Regions from separate parts of the Streptomyces sp. NBC_00442 genome, predicted to be linked through region 2. Evidence: riboswitches for the same ligand, from Rfam matches in the RefSeq annotation. Region 2 holds a riboswitch; each other region holds the start of a gene.
What was found. Region 2 has a riboswitch for cyclic di-AMP ahead of OG432_RS06640 (M23 family metallopeptidase). Riboswitches for the same ligand answer to the same signal wherever they lie in the genome.
Positions count from the first base shown of each region.

Region 1: it holds a riboswitch for cyclic di-AMP, as region 2 does, so the genes downstream of both, OG432_RS20570 (transglycosylase family protein) here and OG432_RS06640 (M23 family metallopeptidase) in region 2, are expected to answer to the same signal.
Region 3: it holds a riboswitch for cyclic di-AMP, as region 2 does, so the genes downstream of both, OG432_RS15520 (M23 family metallopeptidase) here and OG432_RS06640 (M23 family metallopeptidase) in region 2, are expected to answer to the same signal.
Region 4: it holds a riboswitch for cyclic di-AMP, as region 2 does, so the genes downstream of both, OG432_RS32970 (LysM peptidoglycan-binding domain-containing protein) here and OG432_RS06640 (M23 family metallopeptidase) in region 2, are expected to answer to the same signal.

Region 1 covers NZ_CP107918.1:4,590,913-4,594,114, forward strand. The annotation lists gene OG432_RS20560 (cytochrome P450 family protein) at 1-49, shown strand, start outside; gene OG432_RS20565 (transglycosylase family protein) at 168-1,217, shown strand; cyclic di-AMP (ydaO/yuaA leader) riboswitch at 1,487-1,656, shown strand; gene OG432_RS20570 (transglycosylase family protein) at 1,659-2,354, shown strand; gene eno (phosphopyruvate hydratase) at 2,614-3,202, shown strand, end outside.
Region 2 covers NZ_CP107918.1:1,491,775-1,494,976, forward strand. The annotation lists gene OG432_RS06630 (HPr family phosphocarrier protein) at 1-61, shown strand, start outside; gene OG432_RS06635 (GntR family transcriptional regulator) at 334-1,002, opposite strand; gene OG432_RS06640 (M23 family metallopeptidase) at 1,181-1,945, opposite strand; cyclic di-AMP (ydaO/yuaA leader) riboswitch at 1,960-2,118, opposite strand; gene OG432_RS06645 (M16 family metallopeptidase) at 2,332-3,202, opposite strand, start outside.
Region 3 covers NZ_CP107918.1:3,442,410-3,445,611, forward strand. The annotation lists gene OG432_RS15520 (M23 family metallopeptidase) at 113-1,213, opposite strand; cyclic di-AMP (ydaO/yuaA leader) riboswitch at 1,226-1,396, opposite strand; gene OG432_RS15525 (PP2C family protein-serine/threonine phosphatase) at 1,686-2,807, opposite strand.
Region 4 covers NZ_CP107918.1:7,326,225-7,329,426, forward strand. The annotation lists gene OG432_RS32960 (hypothetical protein) at 1-47, shown strand, start outside; gene OG432_RS32965 (RraA family protein) at 133-756, opposite strand; cyclic di-AMP (ydaO/yuaA leader) riboswitch at 1,398-1,582, shown strand; gene OG432_RS32970 (LysM peptidoglycan-binding domain-containing protein) at 1,585-2,367, shown strand; gene OG432_RS32975 (anti-sigma factor antagonist) at 2,624-3,067, shown strand.

The DNA.
Region 1 (3,202 bases), 3.1 Mb from region 2:
GGTCGAGTTCACGCCGTCGGGCGACAACCGGAATCCCGGCGTCATCTGACGGACCGTCAAGACTGTGACTTTTACGTGATCGCGGTGCCATCGACTTGTGACAGGCGTTCGAGTACGGCTACGTTCACCGTTCATTCGGCTCAGCAGTCACACGGAAGGCCTTATACATGCGCTCCGGGAATGGACGGCATCGTCGACCCCGTCAGGCACCCGCCCTCGTCGTCGCGGCAGGAGTGACCGGATCCGCCCTCGCGCTTCCGCTGCTCGCCGCGACCGGCGCGAGCGCCGCGGACGCCGGCACCTGGAACCAGGTCGCCTCCTGTGAGTCCGGTGGGATGTGGAGCGCCGACTTCGGCAACGGCCTGTACGGCGGGCTGCAGATGTCCCAGGCCACCTGGGAGGCGTACGGCGGCAACGAGTACGCGCAGCGCCCCGACCTCGCCAGCCGGGCCCAGCAGATAGCCGTCGCCGAGAAGGTGCTCGCGGCCAAGGGCCCGAACGCCTTCGCCGACTGCGGCACGGGTGCCGGACTCAACAAGGGCGGCGGCTCGGCCGACGTCGACCCGGGTGTACCCGACACGGCGGACGGGACGCCGTCGTCCGCGCCGTCGGCCCCTGCCGCCCCCGCCACCGGGACGCCCGACGCGACCGCGACGCCGGGCGCCACCGCCCCGGCCGCGCCGGCTCCGGGCGCCACCGAGCCGGGCGGGTCCGCCAAGTCCCCGACGCCGTCCGCCTCCACCCCGGCCAACCCGGGCAAGCACCGCGGGACCCCCGCTCCGGAGGACGGCACGGGCGCCGCCCCCGGATCCGCCACGCCGTCGGCCCCGGCCGAAGGGACCGCGTCGAGCCCGGCCGGTGACGCGGGCACCTCCGCCGGCGACCGCGACGCGGGGCGGCACGCCTCACGGGGTGACGGAGCCTCACGTGAGGCCGGCAACGCCCCTGCCGCGAACGGCGCCTACACCGTCCGCCCCGGCGACAACCTGACCGTCATCGCCGACGCGAACAAGGTCAAGGGCGGCTGGCCCGCGCTCTACCACGCCAACGAGCGCCTGATCGGCACCGACCCCGACCTCATCCTTCCTGGCCAGAGCCTGGACCTGAAGGATGTGACGGCCGCCCCCGCCGCCCCGGCGACCCCGTCCTCGGCCCCCTCCTCGACCCCGGCCCCGACCGCGGACGCCACCGCGAACTCCACCCCGCAGCAGGGCTAGTTCACGGGTTGGTTCGCGGGTTTATGTCCGTTCTGTGCAAGTGAGACATGGGTCTCTTCGCCTCAACTGGCGTGTCCTGTCTGCCCGGTCCGTCCGCCCCGCCCCTCACCTGCGGAAACATCCCTTCTGTGGCCGCAAGTAAGGGGGATTTCTCCCCGATGTACGTCTTTGAACATTGGCGGGGCGTGTGTTTTCGTCGGACTCGCTCGTCACCACGAGCCCCGTCGACCGAGCACGCCGAATCCTGCCGTCGGCCGATGGGAACAGTCGACGCTTATGCGCCGTAGGCAGGAGCGGGGGACCCAAGGTAAGTGCCGGGCCCGACAGTTCGCAGAGCTGCCGGAACCGGCTTGGGGTGAAGACGGGCGCATCGACGCTCGGCCGGGCAGCTCACGCCCGAACCCGACAGCTCACCTCGCAGGCGTCGGTGAGGAGAACTCCATGCTGCTTTCCGGCAAGGGCAAGCACCGTCGCCCGTCCAAGGCCGTCCGTGTCGCCACGCTGGCCGGTGTCACCGGTGCCGCCGTCGCCGCTCCGCTGATGGCGGCCGGCTCCGCTTCCGCCGCCTCCGTGCAGACCTGGGACGCCGTCGCCCAGTGCGAGTCCGGCGGCAACTGGTCCATCAACACCGGCAACGGTTACTACGGTGGCCTTCAGTTCTCGAACTCCTCCTGGGCCGCCGCCGGTGGTACCCAGTACGCCTCGCGCGCCGACCTGGCCACCAAGGGCCAGCAGATAGCCGCCGCCGAGAAGCTGCTCGCCATCCAGGGTCCGGGTGCCTGGTCCTGCGCCGGCGCCGGCAACCTGACCTCCGGCGGCGCCAAGGCCGACGTGGACACCTCCGGTTCGTCCGCGAAGTCCGCCAAGCCCGCCAAGCCGAAGCAGCAGGCGCAGCCGCAGCAGAAGTCGCAGAAGTCCGAGCGCACCGAGTCCGCGCCGGCCAGCCGCGGCGCCCAGCGCAGCGAGCCGGTCAAGCAGGGCGACGGCGAGTACACCGTCAAGTCCGGCGACACCCTCGGCACCATCGCCACCGCCAACGGAGTCAAGGGCGGCTGGCAGAAGGTGTTCGACCTGAACAAGAACATCGTCAAGGACGCGAACCTGATCTTCCCGGGCCAGAAGCTGCACCTCGGCTGAGACTGACCCACCCCCAGGTCGCCCCGGCCCGGCGCGCATTCCCCCGTACGCGCCGGGCCGGGGTTTTCGCTGTTACCGGACAGTAGTCTTGTGGTCCTTTGCCCGGCAATCGGGGCCCTTGGGCCCTTTTTCGTCCCAGGAGGCGGGCACTCGGCTGGTGCGACCCCCGGAGCCGGTTAGGCTCTTGTCGCAAGGCCAACGCGACCCCGCATGTCCCTGCACCGCTTGCGTCACATCTAGCTTCACATCCCAGAAGGAGATGCTCGTGCCGTCCATCGACGTCGTCGTAGCCCGGGAAATCCTGGACTCCCGAGGCAACCCCACGGTCGAGGTCGAGGTCGGCCTCGACGACGGCAGCACCGGCCGTGCTGCAGTTCCGTCCGGCGCCTCCACCGGTGCCTTCGAGGCCATCGAGCTTCGCGACGGCGACCCCAACCGCTACGGCGGCAAGGGTGTCGAGAAGGCCGTCCTCGCCGTCATCGAGCAGATCGGCCCGGAGCTCGTCGGCTACGACGCCACCGAGCAGCGCCTGATCGACCAGGCCATGTTCGACCTGGACGCCACGGACAACAAGGGCTCGCTCGGCGCCAACGCCATCCTCGGCGTCTCGCTCGCCGTCGCGCACGCCGCCTCCGAGGCCAGCGACCTGCCGCTGTTCCGCTACCTGGGCGGCCCCAACGCGCACCTGCTGCCCGTCCCGATGATGAACATCCTCAACGGTGGGTCGCACGCCGACTCCAACGTCGACATCCAGGAGTTCATGATCGCCCCGATCGGCGCGGAGTCCTTCTCCGAGGCCCTTCGCTGGGGCGCCGAGGTCTACCACACGCTCAAGGGCGTCCTGAAGC
Region 2 (3,202 bases):
GCTCGACCGTCTGGCCAAGCTGGTCGCCGAGGGTCTTGAGGAACTCCCCGAGACCGTCTGAGCCGGCCGGCAGCACATCGGAGGACCGCGGGACCCGGATCCGGGCCCGGCGGTCCTTTCGTCTTCCTGCGCGCCCGCACGTTCCGGGCGCCGGAATGCCGCCGCTCCCTCGGTGTCGGCTGTTCATATACGGCTTGCCCGGGTACGGCTTGTCGTCCGGGTACGGCCTGTCCGAGTACGGCCTGTCCGAGTACGGCCTGTCCGAGTACGGCCTGTCCGAGTACGGCCTGTCCGGGTACGGCCTGTCCGGGTACGGCCTGTCCGGCGTGGCCCTTACGCGCGGGCGTCCGCGGTGCTGGCGCCGTGCCGCGGCGGCGCGGGGCGGCGCAGCCGGTGGGCCGGCAGGGAGCGCTCGGCGTGCTGGGCCGTGAGGGCACGGGCGCGTTCGGCGTCGTGCCGGGCCACCGCGTCGGTGATCGCGCCGAGCAGGGCCCATGCCTCGGCCGGGCGGGCCGGCGGTTCGACGACGTACATCCAGGCGACCTTGTGCCGCAACTGCGCGAGCAGCGCGATGAGTCCGGGGCTCGCGGAGGCCTGGGCCAGCGTCTCGTGGAACCAGCCCCACAAGGAGCGCGGATCCTCCCCCCGGCCGCGGCCCGCCCGCCCCTGACCCAGCCTCACCAGGCCGCTCAGCACCCGGAGATGGGCCTCGTCGCGGCGTTGGGCGGCCCGCGCCGCGGCCAACGGCTCCAGGAACAGGCGCAGTTCGAGGAGGTCGGCGGCCTCGCGGTCGGTGAGTTCGGCGACATGGGCGCCGACGTGTCTGCGGGTGGTGACGAACCCCTCGGACTCCAGCGTGCGCAGGGCCTCGCGGACCGGGACGCGGGACACCCCGTAACGGCGCGCGAGGGCTTCTTCGGCGAGTCTGCGGCCGGGCTCGAAAACGCCCGAGACGATGTCGTCGCGGATCGCCGCGCCGATGGAATGCGCCGGAACACGCACGTCCGAACCTCCGCCTGGATTCCCGCCGGATCGCGGTCGGGCGACGCCCGAGCGGCGACTGTATCGACGCCGTGTTACTTCCGGATGACGGCCGGGACCCGCGGACGCCTTCGGGCCAACGGCGAAGACCCCCGGCGCGATGCCGGGGGTCTTCGGTGTGCGCGGAGGCCGAGGCGCCTCAGACGCTCACGCCGTGCGACCGCAGGTAGGCGATCGGGTCGATGTCCGAGCCGTACTCCGGGCCGGTGCGGGCCTCGAAGTGGAGGTGCGGGCCGGTGGTATTGCCGGTGTTGCCCGAGAGGGCGATCTGGGTGCCGGGCTCCACGGACTGGCCGACGGAGACCTGGATGACCGAGAGGTGGCCGTACTGCGTGTACGTGCCGTCGTGCATCTTGATCACGACGTTGTTGCCGTACGCGCCGCCCGCGCCGGCCTCCACGACGGTGCCCAGACCCACGGCGTGCACCGGGGTGCCGATGCCCGCGTGGAAGTCGATGCCCGTGTGGCTGCCGGAGGACCACAGCGATCCGCCGGTCTTGTAGCCCGTGGACACATAGCTGTTGGCTATGGGGGCGACAAACGTGTTGAGGCGCTTGCGCTCGGCCTCGCGCGCGGCGCGCTCCTTGGCCTCGCGGGCCTCCTGGGCGCGCTGCTCGGCCCTGCGCTTGGCCTCGGCTTCGGCCTCCGCCTTCGCCTTGGCCTTCGCGGCCGCCTGCTTCTGCGCGTCGGCCTGGGCGCCGAGCTGGTCGGCGAGGGTGTCGCCGATGACGATGGCCTGGGTGAGGCCGGTGTCGGTGGTGGTGCTCGGGGCGGCGACGGCCGGGGAGGCGAGGGTGCCTACGACTCCGGCGGTGGCGAGGGTGGCGATGCCCGCGATGTTCGCGCTGCGGCGCGTCATCCGGCTGGGCGCGCGATGTTTCCCGGTGGCACGGGTGAACGCCATGGAGCGGCGGTGTCCTTTCCTTCCATCTCGCCTACCGGGTTAGCTGACGGGTTCGGAGCAGGAAGGTCTCCTACGGGCTCCCCCGCGGGCGGGGGCGTCCGATTCACCCCAGGGACTGAGTGGGTCCCCGGCTCCCCTGGCTCGCGCCATCGGGGACTCGGCGATCACTGTCCGGTGCCGCGGCTGCGACGGGTGGTGACGGACAGCGCGATTGACGCTAGACGGCTGATCTTTCAATCACCAAACAGACGCCGGTTTTTGTTGCGCACGCCACATGACAGACAGGCAACCTCTCCAATAAACCGGACATATGGGGGGACCCCGGAGGCGCGTGCGCCACCGGGGTCCCGTATGCCCCGGAAGTACGGGGCTCGACGACGCGTCAATCAGCCCGTGACGACGCTCACTTCACCGATTCCGAGCGCCCGCACCGGCTCCGCGATCTGCGCCGCGTCGCCCACGAGCACCGTGACGAGCCGGTCGGCCGGGAAGGCGTTGACGACGGCCGCCGTCGCCTCCACGGTGCCGGTCTCCGCGAGCTGCGCGTACAGCTGGGCCTGGTAGTCGTCCGGCAGGAACTGCTCGACCTGGTCGGCGAGGGTCGCCGCGACCGCCGCCGCGGTCTCGTACTTGAGGGGCGCGACACCCACCAGGTTCTGCACGGCGCTCTCGCGCTCCGCGTCCGTCAGACCCTCGGCGGCGAGCTTGCGCAGCACCTTCCACAGGTCGTCCAGGGCGGGCCCGGTGTTCGGGGTGTCGACCGAGCCGCTGATGGCGAGCATCGCGGCGCCGCCCTCCGGCCCCGAGCGCAGCACCTGGCCGAAGGAACGCACCCCGTAGGTGTAGCCCTTCTCCTCGCGCAGCACGCGGTCCAGGCGCGAGGTCAGGGTGCCGCCCAGGCAGTACGTGCCGAGCACCTGGGCCGCCCAGACCCGGTCGTGGCGGTCGGGGCCGATGCGACCGATGAGCAGCTGCGTCTGGACCGCGCCGGGGCGGTCCACGATGACGACCCTGCCCCTGTCGTCGGCGGTGATCGGCGGGACGGGGCGCGCCTTCGCGGTGTTGCCGGTCCAGGCGCCCAGGGTGTCCGCGAGGATCGCGTCGAGGTCGGTGCCCGACAGATCGCCGACGACGACGGTGACGGCCGTGGCGGGACGCACGTACGCCTCGTAGAAGGCACGCACCGCGGCCGCGTCGATCGCGGCGACCGTCTCCTCGGTGCCCTGGCGGGGCCGGGAGATGCGCGCGGTGGCGGGG
Region 3 (3,202 bases), 2.0 Mb from region 2:
GAGGGTCACGGATTGATTCGATTGCGCCGCGAATGCCGGATGAGTCCACCCAGCGAATTCCACTCACCGAAATCCCCCGGAGTTCCGCCCCGGACCCCTGGGGGTCGCCCCCTCAGGGATGCAGCCCCTTGGACTGGAGCCACGTCATGGGGTCGATGCCCGTGCCGGACGGGGTGTGCACCTCCAGGTGGAGGTGCGGGCCCGTCACGTTCCCGGTCGCGCCGACGCGCCCGATCACGTCCCCCGTCGACACCTTCTGCCCCACGCTCACCGCGAGCGACGACTGGTGGCAGTACCAGAGCTCGCTGCCGTCATCCAGCGTGATGACCGTGCGATACCCGTACGCACCCGCCCATCCCGCCGACTTGACCGTCCCGGAGTGGACCGCCTTGAGCGGCGTGCCCGTCGGCGCCGCGAAGTCGAGGCCGGTGTGGTGGCCCGAGGACCACATCGAACCGGCCTCGCCGAACGTGGAGGTGAGGGTGTACGAGCCGACCGGCAGGGAGTACGCGGCGGCCAGCACGGCCAGCCGCTCCGCCTCCGCCTTCTTCGCCGCGGCCTCGTCCGCCGCCTTCTTCTCGGCCGCGGCCTTGGCCTCGGCGGCGTCCTGCTTGGCCCTGGCCTCCGCGGCCGCCTTCTCCGCCGCGGCCTTCTCGGCGGCCGCCTTCGCCTCGGCGACGGCCCCGGCCCTCTGCTGCTCGGCCTGCCGCAGGATGCGGGCGCGCAGCGCCTCCCCCGCGTCGGTGGCGCCCGCCTCGGCCTCGGTGGTGGTGAGCCCGGCCATGCTCAGTGGCGCGGCGGCGAACCTCCGGTCGGCCCTGGCCGCCGCGGTCTCGTGGCCGTCCGCGTCCGCGGCGTCGGCCGCGCCCCCATTCCCGCCGCCGTGCGGGACGAGGCTGCCCACGCCCGGCAGCGAGCCGAGGTCGGGCAGGTTGTCCGTGAGGGAGTCGGGCAGGGATATGGAGACCGGGGGCTTGGTCTGCGCGGTGGCCATGCCGCCGGCGCCGACCGCCGCGATGACACCGACCCCCAGGACGGTGGAGCTGCGGGCGAGCCCGCCGCGCTGCTTGGCGACTCTGTGCCGGCCCCGGAGCGGTCGTACGGACTCCTCGGTCGGGTCCCACTCCTCCCAGCTCTCGTCCTCGCCGGGCGCGTCCCCGTACAGCACCGCGGAGGGGGCGGGGGTGTCGAGGGCAGGCTCGTTGGACGCCATGGAGAGGCGCTCCTTTCCTTCCGTCTCCGCCTACCGGTAGCGGTGGGGATCCCCCCTGGCCCTTGAGGCCCGGGGGGAGGGTTCGGAGCAGGAAGGTCTCCTACGAGCGCCCATGACGGACGTCCGATTCACCCCAAGTTGGTGGTTCCCCGGTTCCCTTTCGGGATTCGGCGCATGCGCACGGTGCCGCCTTTGCGGCGGCTGGGACGGCCGCGCTGCGTTATCGAACGTTAATAGACAGCGGGACCGGATTCCAAGCCGTTCCCACTGATCGTTAACGACCTTGGCCCGGACTTAGCGGCGATTGCCGGGGCAAACCGGGCCAGTTGACGGCCCCTCACTGTCTCCTCCGTCACGCTCGCTTAAACATCCACATCCTGACGGTGTGTCAATTGTTATGCGCAGCGAGACCTTTCGGGCACCCACGGTGAACACCCGCCCGCGGTGAACGCCCGCCCCCGTGCCGCCTCCCCTACTTCACGATCTTCACCGTGCGGCGCCGGTCGGGCTGCCCTTCGGCCGGGCGGGCCACCGCGAGCAGCGCCATGTCGTCGCTCGCGCCGCCGCCGGTGTAGCGGCGTACGTCGTCGACGAGCGCGTCCAGCACCTCGTCGGGCCCCGGGAAGATGGCGCCCCGCAGACGCGCGCCGGGGTTGTAGAACACCCCCCGGTCGTCGCGCGCCTCGGAGAGCCCGTCGGTGTAGAGCAGCAGCGTCGTGCCGGCCGGGAAGGGGCGGACTTCGGCGCGGTCCGGCCACACACCGAGGTCCGACATGCCGAGCGGCAGCGCGGGCTCGGCCGGCATGACCGCGTCGAGGGATCCGTCCGGGTGGAGCAGGAACGGCTCGGGGTGGCCCCGGTTCACCAGGCGTACGGTGCCGTCGCCGCGCGGGATCTCGGCGAGCAGCGCCGTGGTGAACCCCTCGACGGCGTCGAGCCGGTCGCGCCGGGTGCCCTCGCGGGCCAGCGCCCGCTCCAGGCGCTGGGTCACCGCCTCCAGGGAGGACTCCTGCTCGGCGGCCTCCCGGAACGCGCCGATCACCACGGCGACGGCCTCCACCGCCTGGAGTCCCTTGCCACGGACATCGCCCACGATGAGCCGGACCCCGTACGGGGTTTCCTGCACGGCGAAGAGGTCCCCGCCGATGAAGGCGTCCGCCTGAGCGGCCTCGTACCGCGCTGCCACGTGCAGTCCGCCGATGCGGGACGCGGGCGTGGGCAGCACGGCGCGCTGCGCGGTCTCCGCGATGACCCGGGCCGATGCCAGCTGTTCGCCGCTGCGGCGCAGGATGCGGTTGATGACGAGGGCGAGTGCGCTCACCGTGAGCACGGTGAACAGTTCGCTCGCGCCTTCGCCGAGGTCGGGGAGGTCGTGTATGAACCAGAGCGCCACGACGGCGGCGACCGAACCGAGCCCGACGGCCGCGGTGCCACGCTCCGAGTAGAACGGGGCCGCGGCGACCGGCGCGCCCGCGAACAGCGCGGCGGCGGTCAGCTCGGGCGGGGTGGAGGCATCGAAGGCGAAGCCCACGAGAACCAGGAGCACGGGTAGCGCCCGTACCAGGCGCCCTTCGCCTTCTGCTCGCTGCCGCACCAGTCCAGACTGGCCCCTGCCGAGCCCGATGGCGACTCGGGCGCGCCCAACGGGGTGCCGGCCCGGCCGCGCGGGCCCCTCGGGTCGTCAACGCAGCCGGCACCGGTGGGGTCCCGGGCGGCCCCGGGCGCAGCTTCCTCTGGTGTGGCGGTGGTGGGCGTCCTGATCGGGTACGCAGGGCAGCTCCGCCCAGCCGCCGCGGTTGAGGCGGCACCCCGCGGGGAGCGTCGAGGGCCGGGCGGGCACCATCTCGACGGTGAGGGGCACGGACACGGGCATGGTCCCGCCCGGTTCCCGGCACCCGCTCAGGACCAGCGCGCAGAGGACGCCGAGGGCGCAGAGGACGAGCGGGAGCAGCGGCACGGCAGGCACATCCCGCCGCGCCGCTGCTCCCG
Region 4 (3,202 bases), 5.8 Mb from region 2:
ACCGGGCGCTCGGCCTCGAACTCGTCCGCGAGGTGGGCACGGTCTGACCCGGCGGGCTGCGGGGGGGCTTCCCCCCTGAACCCGCGCCGCGTGCACGGTGGTTGAGTGCTGCCCCTCAACCCTGACCGCCCTTCAGTCTTCGAATCCGCCTTCGCTCAGGATGACGTCGATGCGGCTGCGGTGCGCCGCTTCCCACGCGTCGAGCGACTCGTCGGCCTCCTTGGCCAGTTTGCGCCGCGCGTCGACGAGCACCTGCTCCCTGCGGGCGTGCGGCGTGACCACGACGCCCTCCTCGTCGGCCACCACGACATCGCCCGGACTCACGCGCACTCCGCCGCAGAGCACCGGCACGTTGAGCGGCTCGACGGCCTTCTTGGCGCCCGGCACGGGAATGACGCCACGGGCGAAGACGGGGAAGCCCAACTCGCGTACCTCTGCGAGATCGCGAATGACTCCGTCGGCCACGAAGGCCGCGATGCCCCGGCGTTGGGCGACGGCGCACACGTTTCCGCCGGCGAGCGCGTAGTCCAGGTCGCCCGATTCGACGACGATGACCGAACCGGGCTCGGCGCGGTGAATGGCCGCGTGCAGCATGAGGTTGTCACCCGCAGGACACCGAACGGTGAATGCGGGACCGGCGACCCGCGGAACCGGTGACCACAAAGGGCGAATTCCGATATCCATGACCTGCTTGCGCCCGAGGAGATCGGCGAGCGTGGTCGGCGGAATGTTCTTGAATTCAGCGATGTCGTTCATGTTCTTCCTTGGTCGGGGCGCGAGTTGTGCGGGACAAGCCAACGGCGGTGACCCTGCGGCGCCGAATTGCCCATGGTCTCAGGCCGTCTGATCCGCCGCCAGGACCCTTCCCCCGTGTGAGGGGGTCCGTGACGGCATGCGGTGTGGTGCGGGGCGCGGTGCTCCAGAAGGCGGGAAGGCGGGGGTAGGAGACGTCTGGCCCTCCCTGGCCATGGCCACCACCGAGTCCGCGCAGACCTAGCGCAGACCTCGCGCAGACCTCGCGCAGAGATCGTCGGAGCGAAGCCCCCCCACCCTCCCTCGGTCGGCTGCGCACACAAAAGTCCCTAGTGTCCGAAATGGAGCATTATGGGATTTACCGTCGCGCGCCGAGAAATGTCCATATTGGGACTAATGGGTGGGCCTCGCCGCTTTTGCTAATACGGCGTTCGGTTCCCGGATGGCCGAGTGAATTGGGTCACTCGCCCGACGGGCTGTCAGGAAAGCTCCCCAGGGTCATTCGGGTTCATTTTCAAGAGAGTTGACGGATTCGGCGGGGGTGTCCCAGGGGCATGGATTTCCGTGGATCAATATTCCGGATCATGCGCAATGAATTCTGGCCTTGTTTCCGCTCGGCCCCTTCGTTTACGTTCACCGTCAATCCGGATGGAACGCCGAATCCTGCCACCGTCCGGTACCTCCCAGACACGTAGGGCAGGAGCGGGGGACCCAGGTAAGCCGCCGGTCCGGATTTCCGGAACGGCTGGGGTGAAGTCGCGTGCATCGCGGCCGGACATCTCCCGTCCGAACCCGACAGCTCACCTCGCAGGCGACGGAGAGGAAAAAACCATGCCTGCAAAGGGCAAGCACCGCCGCCCCAAGTCCCGCTCGTTCAGCCGGGGCCTCGCCGTCGCCGGTACGGGCGGCGCCGTACTCGCCATGCCGGTGATCGGCGCGACCACGGCCGCCGCCGCGCCCGCGTCGGTCCACACCGCCACGGTGGCGAGCGTCGCCGCGGCCGCCAAGTCGGTCACGGCGGTGAAGGCGGCTCCCCTGAGCTACGACGTCGTCTCGGGCGACTCGCTCTCCCGGATCGCCGACGCCCTCAAGGTGAGCGGTGGCTGGAAGCAGCTGTACCAGGACAACCGGAGCGTCATCGGCAGCAACCCCGCCGTGATCCGCCCCGGCATCAGGCTCACCGTCGGTGGCCCGGCCCCGGCCGCCGCCACGACCGCGCGCGACGCCTCGGCCGACCGGGCCGACCGCTCCGCGCGCCCGGCCACCCTCACCACGGCGAGCACGGCCTCCTACACCAACAACCTCGACGGCTGGATCAAGCAGTCGCTCGCCATCATGGCCCAGCAGGGCATCCCCGGCACCTACGACGGCATCTACCGCAACGTCATGCGGGAGTCCTCGGGCAACCCCATGGCGATCAACAACTGGGACTCCAACGCGGTGGCCGGAACCCCCTCCAAGGGACTCCTCCAGGTCATCCAGCCCACGTTCACCGCCTTCCACGTGCCCGGCACCTCCACGGACCTCTACGACCCGATCGCCAACATCACCGCGGCGTGCAACTACGCCGCCAAGACCTACGGCTCGATCGACAACGTCTTCGGCGCCTACTGAGCCCGCTGCCGCGGACCGAACACGCAAGACGGCCGGACGCCCTCGACGTGAGGAGGGCGTCCGGCCGTACCGTCGGGCCTCCGCGCGGCGGCGGCGCAACTTCGGTTCACCCGCCGGGATGAACAATCTCAAGGCTGCACGTTTCTGCAGGCGTGCTTGTTCCTAGGGTGGTAAGGCGTCACCCGGACCACGGTGACTGCCCGATTACCGTGCCCCCCCGCACCCCCCGGGGGCCCTTGCTGGACCGGGAGCTGCCATGGGAACCACCGCTCGGCCGTCCGTCTCGGCCCCCGTGCCGCTCCCGCCCGGCCTGCTTCCGGAGCGGTGCCGCCACGCCCGTACCCATCTGGTCCGGGGAGTCACGGTCGTCGAGGTCCACGGCACCGTCGACCTGGCCAGCGCCCCCGACGTACGGGTGCATCTCGACGCGGCCACCCAGCCGCCCGGCGCCCGCGTGGTCGTGGACCTGCGGCCCGTGGAATTCTTCGACTGTGCCGTCCTCACGCTGCTCTTCCGGGCGCACCGCAGGATCCGGGAGCGCGGCGGCCGGCTCGGCGTGGTGTGCGTACGGCCATGGCATCTGCGGGTGCTCGCCGCGGGTGGGCTCGACGCGCTGGTCCGTCCGGTCGCGACGGTCGAGGAGGCGGCGCTCACCGCGCCGTTCGCACCGCCCCCGGAGACCGACATCAATCACCGCTGAGGCGAATCCAGTTGGACGGGTCCGTGGCGCGGTGACGCTCTTCGCCCATCACACCGCGAGCGCCCCGTCGGTGCCCCTGCGGCTGCCCTTCCGTACCTTCACCGGCGTACCCCCACGGTGATATGCACGTACGGC